4 regions of the Blautia sp. HCP3S3_H10_2 genome follow, and region 2 is predicted to be linked to each of the others. Evidence: riboswitches for the same ligand, from Rfam matches in the RefSeq annotation. Region 2 holds a riboswitch; each other region holds the start of a gene.
What was found. Region 2 has a riboswitch for cobalamin ahead of ACTQWB_RS13240 (cysteine-rich small domain-containing protein). Riboswitches for the same ligand answer to the same signal wherever they lie in the genome.
Positions count from the first base shown of each region.

Region 1 (2,199 bases), on a different contig from region 2:
GTCATCCTGCACATCACCGATTTTGTTCAGGGTTTCTGACTGGAAGGTAAGGATCCTGTCATACCAGATCTGATTTTTATGGGAAAAAGCAGCGACTGCAATTCCATCATCAAGAGACTCTACCGGAATCTCATAGGTATACTTACCGTCAGCATTTACTACATATGGAACCCATTTCGAGGAATCTGCTGCGGCAGCTTCTTCCTTTGTTCCAAGAAAGAGATAATCGTATCCTGTACCGCTTAAAGTAAGGACAGCAGTCATTTTGCCATTCTTGGAAGTAAGCACACAGTTTACTACACGGAACATGGTTGCGCTGGAATTTACAGTTACGTTATAAATTCCGCTGTCGCATACGTTACCGGCTGGTTTAACAGCAGGGGTTGGGGTAGCGGTTGGTGCCGGAGCTGGGGTCTCGCTTGGAACTGGTGTAACCGTTGGTGTGGGTGCCTTATTGCCTGGAATTGTAATGGTAAATTCTCCGCCTTTGGAATACTGATACCATACGCCGCCCTCTTTTTTACGGATGGCTACCTGATATTTCTGGTCTTCTTCTGTGGAAGGAACTGCAAATTCAAAGGTATAGCCCTCTCCTGTAGGAGTTCCTACACATACATTTTCTGGATCGCTTTTTGCATCTTCCACGCTTCCGAGATAGATGGCATCGTATTTGTCTGTAGCGGTTACGATAGTAACAATTGTTTTGTCTCCCTCGTGTCTTGCAGAAGAGCTTGCAATCTTAAACATACCAAGGGCGCCGGAATCATCTGGCTTATCAATTGTGATGTCCGATCCGTCTGGTTTTACATCTGCTTTTGTTGTGTCATCTGTCTTTCCGGTTTCTTCTTTGGAATCGGATTTTTCGGAAGTTTTGGTATCCTTTGCCTCTTCCTTTTTCTCTTCTACCGGAGTTACAGTTGCTTCCGGTGTCTGCTCTGGTTCCTGATCCGCTTCTGCTGCAGGAGTCTGCTCCGGAGCTGGTGTTTCGGAAGGGATTTCCTTTGCCGGCTCTTCCGTAGCCGGTGCTTCCTCTGAAGAGGCTGTATTAGAAGTATCTTCAGAAGCAGTTTTCTGATCATCCATGTCCGCAGCTTTTTCCTCTGCAGCTGGTGTAGGGGTAGTTGTAATCAGCACATTTACATCCTCTCCCTCTGCCTGTGTGAGCACAGCCGGAGTGATCGTCATTGCTACAGAAAGAAACAGTGCCAGAAAGCGTTTTGAATTTCTTTTCATTTTTCTCCCTCGATTCTTTATAGTTCATTTATATGGTTCTGAATAAATCCAGGCAGTTTCTTGTAAAGAAGCTCATCTGTATACATCAGAAAATTCCAACGGAATATTTTATTACACAAAAATGCCTGCTCCAAACAAAGAAGCAGGCACTAAAATTTAAATATTCTGCAGTCAGATATATCATGAGAATGAAGTGCTTTCTTCGGAAGCTTTCATTAACGGATTCAGCAGGTTTCCTGGCTTACAGATCATTACGGAATCTAACCTTCTCAGTAAAATACAAATGGCACGAACAGATTCCATTCCCTGTTTACAGTGACCGGATCGCTCAGGACTTTCACCTGATTCCCTCTTAGCCTGCAGTCTATTCCTGCAAAGGCACTGAAAACGGATTTATTCAATTCATTTCATTATAGCAGACTGCTTTGTCGAAATCAATAGATTGACCTGGCAAATTATTGTTTATATTGGCTGTAGCCAACTTCTTCCTTGCGAAGAAGGGTACCTTCCTCATCATAGACGCTGCGATAGGTCCGGCAAATATTGGCATCTGAATGTTCGGTAGTGATCTCCACCCGGTTGTTATCTGTTTTCGTACCGTAGATGGATACTGTCACTGCTTCTTCTTTCTCATCGTAGGAAGCGGTGATCTTAACCGGATATGCACTGTTATTCTGGAAACGGAAATCCTGTCCGCCCCATACTACTGCTGCATCCAGTCCATCCTCCACATAATCGATCCGCGCCGCGTGATTATGGCGCTCCACAATAGCCAGATCTGACTGGAGACATGCCATATATAAAGTGGTAGAAATCTGGCAGATTCCGCCTCCGATATCCTGGGCATGCTCACCGCCAACGATCACAGTGGCTTCCCGGTATCCTCTTTCCTCTGTTCGTGGTCCAAGGGTATCGTTATAGGAAAAAATCTGTCCGGGCTGAAGCTCTACCCCGTCACATGCTTCC
Region 1 covers NZ_JBQKCL010000004.1:36,169-38,367, reverse strand. Annotated here, with positions in the region: gene ACTQWB_RS05035 (hypothetical protein) at 1-1,233, opposite strand, end outside; cobalamin riboswitch at 1,443-1,634, opposite strand; gene ACTQWB_RS05030 (VanW family protein) at 1,689-2,199, opposite strand, start outside.
Region 1: another riboswitch for cobalamin. It lies ahead of ACTQWB_RS05035 (hypothetical protein); the one in region 2 lies ahead of ACTQWB_RS13240 (cysteine-rich small domain-containing protein).

Region 2 (2,199 bases):
ATCAAGTGTGCGGCCTTCTAAACGGAACACAAAATGAGCATCTGGGAGCCTTTGAAAAATGGGATTTTCAGAAATTCCAGCCAGATGTAATTATTGTAAATCTGGGAACCAATGATGGTATGGGCGCGAAGAATCTGGAAAAAGTGGAACGTGCAGCAGAGGAGTTTTTGAAAAAAATAAGAGCCTGTAACCCCAAAAGCTATATTATATGGTGCTACGGAATGCTTGGAGATGTAATCTTGCCTGTATTGGAAGAAGCAGTCCGGAACTATAAAGAAAAATCAAAGGATGAGAAAGTGGAATTTGTAAAACTTCCGGATACTTTTGCTGGTGAATTCGGATCGAGACAGCATCCGGGACATAAATCACATGAAAAGACCGCAAATGTGCTGATCTCTAAAATAAGAGAAATTACAGAAATACAAAAGTGAATTTCAATTTGTAAGACTAAATTTTGCTTAGAGGGTGGAATTTAAATTTGTGATTGAATCGTGATAAAAAAATAACAAAAATTTCCTGTGAAGGGTTGACAGAAGCAGTGACCGGTGGTACTATGATGTCAGTATAATTCCATATTGAACATATTAAGTGCTGACAGCTATGAGCTGGCAGAAAGAGGGAATCAGGTGAGAAACCTGAGTGATCCGGTCACTGTAACAGAGGAGCGAGTCTCAGAGTCCATTGTGCAGCTGCATGAGAAGGGGAGATGAAGCGATGATCCTGGAGCCAGGAAACCTGCTTGGTATGGCGAGGTTAAACTTCCGATGAAAGTGTAACAACCAGTTTTAGGGAATCCGCAGCCCTGAGATGTTGTCCGCTTTTATGAGTGGACATTTTTTATGGAATATCGCCTGTTCAGAAGAATTATACAGATTAAATGGCAGGCGATACTACTTCGGATGAAACCGTTCCCTCCGCGTATATATGAACGGATCATATTCTACCCCGGAGTAGCATCGCTCCCTCTTAGAAGTGATGATTTGAAATATTATGAGAATGTGAGACCGCGTAAGCGGTTATTTTTTTACCTTTTTATAAGCTTGGGTTCCGGCAAAATGTTGGAACCCGATAGAAGGAGAAGAAAATTATGGAAAAAAAATATTGGGAAGATAAAGAGTATTCTTATTTCAGTCATAAGAAATGTGAGTTTTTCCCCTGCCATAAAGGGGCGGATTCGGAAGATTTTAACTGCCTTTTCTGTTATTGCCCGCTTTATGCATTGGGAGATAAGTGCGGTGGAAATTTCCGCTACAATGAAAAAGGTTTTAAAGACTGCACCAATTGCCAGCTCCCTCACAAACGGAAAAATTATGGCTATGTGACCGGCAAATATCAGGAGCTGGCAGACCTTATGAAAAAAGTAAGAGAAGAGTAGTGCACCAGAGTGTGCATCTTGCAGAAAGCCTTTTTTAACACACTCTAGAGCCTGTTTGAAAAATCATTCCTGCAATCTGCACGCCCCACTTTGCGGTATATTTTGCCCTCTTTCAGTCAGCGTAGCCCGCTACGCTTCCCTCAATCAGACAAAATCTCCCACAAATTGTGACGCACATCTTGCAGAAAGCCTTTTTCAAACATACTCTAGCGTATGCTTAACATCATTTTCAATTTCGGAATCTGATTATTGAGAATCAGGCTTTCCGGAAACATTGCTTCGTGAACAAAATCAGCTGCATAAGTAAAATCACCGATGTGTCCCACGCCGTGACTGTCACTGGATAACACGATAGGAACCAGGTATTTGCGACAGTATTTCAGAATTTGTGCGCAGTTAGCACGGGTATCACCCCGGTATCCATATGGCGCAAGGGAGGCTTCGTTGATTTCCAGGATAACTCCATTGTCACTGGTAGCTTTTATGATTGTTTCATAATCTAAGTCATACTGGGTATTGTCAATGTGTCCAAGAATTTTTACTACAGGATTTTTCATTACATTAAGAAAAGCTGTGGTATTTCCCTCACAGGTCAGGGGACGGAAATTCTGATAATGCATGCTGGCAATGGCATAGTCTAATTTATCAAGCAGTTCCTGGTTTAGATCTACCGTTCCATTAATATCAAGAATGTTCAGTTCGATTCCATATAATAATTCCACTCCGAAGCGCTTCTTCGGGGAATAAGTCAGGCTGCGGAAATAAGATGAGGTACCGGCTGCAAGAGTTGCCGGCCCATGATCGGTGATTCCCAGCAGCTTCAG
Region 2 covers NZ_JBQKCL010000012.1:21,920-24,118, forward strand. Annotated here, with positions in the region: gene ACTQWB_RS13235 (GDSL-type esterase/lipase family protein) at 1-431, shown strand, start outside; cobalamin riboswitch at 570-757, shown strand; gene ACTQWB_RS13240 (cysteine-rich small domain-containing protein) at 1,088-1,375, shown strand; partial or broken gene ACTQWB_RS13245 (DUF6783 domain-containing protein) at 1,410-1,553, opposite strand; partial or broken gene ACTQWB_RS13250 (DUF6783 domain-containing protein) at 1,491-1,628, shown strand; gene ACTQWB_RS13255 (phosphatase) at 1,582-2,199, opposite strand, start outside.

Region 3 (2,199 bases), on a different contig from region 2:
CAGCCATATCGTTGTTTGCATGGTCACCAGCAACAACCATCAACGGACGAAGAACAACTTTCTTGAATCCGGCATCTTTTACTTTATTGATAACTTCCTCACAAGCAGTATCCTCTGGCTCACCTTCTACAGTACCGATAAATGCGTTTGTGAAACCAAGCTCATTCATCTGTGTCTGCATCTGGTCATAAGTAACATTTGCTACATGAGAAGTTCCATGTCCCATGAATACAAATGCTGTTCCATCTTCTGCAGCTGCTTCCATGCTGTCATATCCAGCTTCTTTTACAGCTTCATCTGTGATTGCCTGTGCAACAGCAGCCTTGTCATCGTTGATAACAGTAGCGTCATCTCCAACCTCACCAAGCATTGGCTCAGCGATTGCTACAGACTCAAATTTATCTTTATACTCATCAATAGCTTCTACCATCTCATCGTACTCAGCGCCATGCATAAGGTGTGTAGGCTGAACAACCAGATTCTTAACACCGTTTGCTACTGCACGGTCAAGTGCCTGCTGCATGTTATCAATTGCCTCATCATCTCTTGCCTGTACATGGTTGATGATGATCTGAGCGGTAAATGCTCTTCTTACAGACCAATCCGGGAATGCATCTGCAAGTTTATCCTCGATTCCTTTGATGTCCTCTGCACGGCTGTCATTGAAGGAAGTACCAAAGCTTACTACAAGAAGCTCATTCTCACCGATCTCATCCTGGTTACGAGGATCATCTTTGGAAGCATCACCTGTGTCACGTCCGAAATACTCTGGGCTTGCTTCTTCGCCTTCTACCAGCTCTTTCTGTGCATCTGTAAGAGCATCCCATGCTTCTTTTGCTTCTTTGCACTGTGCATCTGTGTCGTCATTTCTTTCCTGAACATAGATGGCATCAATAAGAGCTGCAACTTTATCTGCTGCTTCCTTGTCTGCATCAGCAGTATCATCTGTTGCTTCTGCATCATCTGCTGCCTCAGCATCGTCAGTAGCCTCAGCGTCATCTGCTGTCTCCTCAGTTGCTTCTTCTGTCTCTGCAAATGCAACAGATCCTGTTGCTACAGTCATGCTTGCAGCCATGGAAGTTGCAAGAAGCAGTGCTAATAAAGTTTTTCTTTTCATTTCTTTTTCCTCTTTTTTCCTGTATTTCCGGATTGAATCATGCATAAGGATCCCGCCCTACAGGGCCTTTTATGTATAAACATAAAAAGCAGCCACATTTCTGCAGCTGCACCTTCCTCATAAACACATCTCCTGAAAACAGGACTTCTATGTATTGCTATGAGAATACAGGTTCTGTGTACCGCAGACCTAAGATTCCACGCCAAGGCAGTTCTCCTGACTTCGATCAACACTGCTCCCCCTTCCCTTTTTGGTGGGCTCTGAAGCAGCTCCCTTACACAGTGACGGCATCGTTCCGGATTCACACCAGATTCTCTTTTGCGCATCATGTCCATGATGCAACCTTCGCGCTATAACCATTATACATATTCGACTCGGATAGTTAATAGATACCATATTTTTATGTATTTTTTTTGAATAAATTATGTATTTTTTATGAATTAGGGTCAAATTTCTACATTTTATCTTTTAAATAAGTAACTGGCAAATATACAACTTTTATACGCCAAAATGTGGCACTTTTTTCATCTAACATAGTCTAAAAAAATGATCTGCAACCCATCAACAGGTTACAGACCATTTTTCTCACTCAGGACTTCTTAATCATCCATCGTCCCTTATTATTTTTTAATTTTAATTGTGATTGTTGCTTTCTTGTTTGTTCCGTCAAGAGATCTGACAGTAATCTTCACTGTACCTTTCTTTCCTTTGAATGTTTTTACAACACCATTGGAAGATACCGTTGCAAGCTTGGTATTGCTGGAGCTCCATGCAACCTTTTTATTTGCATTCTTGGTTGCAGTCACCTTTGCTTTCAGTTTCAGGCTCTTACCAGCTTTTACGGTCTTATTTCCGGAAATCGCAAGCTTCTTAACATAACCTTTGGTGCAGGTCAGCTTAATGGATCCATATACCTTGCTGCCGTCTTTTGCGGTTGCTGTGATAACAACGCTCTTTCCGCCAGCTTTCTTCTTCATGGTTACAACACCATTTGCATTTACAGTTGCAACCTTGGTATTGCTGGATTTCCAGGTAACTGCCTTGTTTGCTGCATTAGCAGGAGCTGTTTTTACCTGAAGCTG
Region 3 covers NZ_JBQKCL010000006.1:145,268-147,466, forward strand. Annotated here, with positions in the region: gene ACTQWB_RS08550 (sirohydrochlorin cobaltochelatase) at 1-1,117, opposite strand, end outside; cobalamin riboswitch at 1,307-1,479, opposite strand; gene ACTQWB_RS08555 (Ig-like domain-containing protein) at 1,738-2,199, opposite strand, start outside.
Region 3: another riboswitch for cobalamin. It lies ahead of ACTQWB_RS08550 (sirohydrochlorin cobaltochelatase); the one in region 2 lies ahead of ACTQWB_RS13240 (cysteine-rich small domain-containing protein).

Region 4 (2,199 bases), on a different contig from region 2:
TTGATGTGGAATATTTTGTACAGGATCACACTGTATACATCCTTCAATGAAAGATCTGCATTTCCAAATGTAACAGCTGCCAGTATGGAAAAAATCAGAAATGCTATAAGTCCAATAAGGGCTGTGGCATATATCGAAGAACGAAAAATTTTATCTTTTTTCACTGTTTTTTCCTCAATCAATATCCGTTACCAGACAAAGTTTAGTCAATTGTAACGTCAGGATATAATCCCTTTGCAAATGTCTCTACTCCGTCCTGGGTACGTGTTGCACTTGCATACATTTCGCTGAGCATGATCGGGTATACACGGCCGTTCTTTACAGCGTCAAGGCTCTGAAGTGCCTCGTCATCCTGGATAACTGCCATCTGGCTTTCCAGAACGCTCTGTGGGTCATCACCAGCGTATGGCATGTATACAACAAAGATTACATCCGGGTTTGCAGCAATGATATCCTCTTTTCCAACAGCAGAGGCATCCGGATTTGCAAGAGTGGCGCCTAACTTGGTTACCATATCTCCGCCAAGGCTGATTGCGCCATAGTTTGTGATATCCTCACCCAGTGGCTCCAGAACCATTACGGTAGGCTTCTCTTCTACGTCTTTTGTAGCCTCAAGTGTATTGTCGATAACTGCTTTAATGTCATCTATGATTGCTTCCGCTTTATCCTGCACGTCGAAGATTTTACCAAGGTTCAGGATATCTGTATATTCGTTTTCCAGGGTTCTCTCACCGCCTGGACGGGTATTGGAGTTATAGTAGGTGTTGCAGCCTTTGTCGATCCAGTTGGTTACATTTCCAAGGTTCTTATCAGAAAACAGAGAACTCCAGGAAAGGATCATATCTGGCTCCAGCATAGTAACAGTTTCAAGAGATGGGGTAAATTCATCAAGATAATTTGTTTTAGAAAATGCTTCTTTGAGAGCATCCGGAACTTCATTATCAAGACCAGCTGTTGCTACAAGACGGTCCTCAAGACCAAGTGCAAGCATTGTCTCGATGCTACCCTGGTATACAGCGATAACCTTTTCCGGTGCTTTTTCATAGGTGGTTTCGATTTCGTTTCCATCGTAATCATAGGTTGTGATGGTCAAAGGATACTCTGTTCTGGTCTCTCCTTCAGAAGCTGCATCTGCGTTCTCCTCAGAAGCATCTGTGGTTTCCTCTGCAGGCTGATTGTCCTCCTTGATGGTCTCGGAGTCAGCACGCTCTGCTGCATAAACTGCAGGTGATACGGACATAGTCATAGCAGCTGCCATCATCATAGCCATGATTCTTGTGGTTAAAACTTTGTTTTTCATTTCTTTTCCTCTCTTTTCGTTTGTTTTCTGTAACCGAAAAGATGGGGCTTCAAAAAGCGTCACTGCTGGCAGTGACTTAAAAGGCACTTTTTACGGAAGCTCCTTCTCTTACCCTTGTCAAGCAGGTTTCCTGGCTCACAGGTCCCAGAGCCTTTTTCAAATAAACTCTAGCAGCATGGCTTTCCTTCTCACGCATATGCGCAATGGTTTCTTTAAGCCTGCCTTCCTGTATACAGTGGCCGCAACCGTTCAGGTCTTACACCTGATTCCCTCTCACAGCAGAATTGCTGTTCACTTAACTGGTATTCAATTACTTCAACAGTCTAGCATATCTCTTCTTTAAAAACAACAAAATAATTCGCTGATTAAATAAATTGTCAACTATTTATCAATTCTCATTTATTTCCGTGAGCAACGAACCAATCGTGTTTCTTATCATTTTGCTTTTTTTACATGCTCTACAAACAAATTTCGAATACTCTTGTATTCGCCAAGACCTTTCAAAACAGTTTCTACCTGATAGCCTTTTGCCCCAATGATATTTTTCCAGGAATCTTCTTCCTCTCCTGCCATGTCGTTCTTGGCATGGTCACCGGCAACGATCATAAATGGCGCGATCATTACTTTCTTTGGAGCAGATTTTTCCAACTTTTTCAAAACCTGTTCCATTCCCGGGTAAGCCTCCACGGTACCAACGATCACATTTTCATAACCCATGTCCTTGAATCTGTAATCTAAGGCTGCATAAACGGTATTTGCATAATGTTCCGTTCCATGCCCCATAAGTACCAGTGCTGTTTCCTCATCCTTTACCAGAAGTGCGTCTGTGATTGCTTTTACCACATATTCATTGTCCTCTTCTGTGGTAAGCAGCGGATCTCCGAATTTCACAGACTGGA
Region 4 covers NZ_JBQKCL010000002.1:290,824-293,022, forward strand. Annotated here, with positions in the region: gene ACTQWB_RS03220 (FecCD family ABC transporter permease) at 1-164, opposite strand, end outside; gene ACTQWB_RS03225 (ABC transporter substrate-binding protein) at 203-1,300, opposite strand; cobalamin riboswitch at 1,404-1,614, opposite strand; gene ACTQWB_RS03230 (sirohydrochlorin cobaltochelatase) at 1,736-2,199, opposite strand, start outside.
Region 4: another riboswitch for cobalamin. It lies ahead of ACTQWB_RS03225 (ABC transporter substrate-binding protein); the one in region 2 lies ahead of ACTQWB_RS13240 (cysteine-rich small domain-containing protein).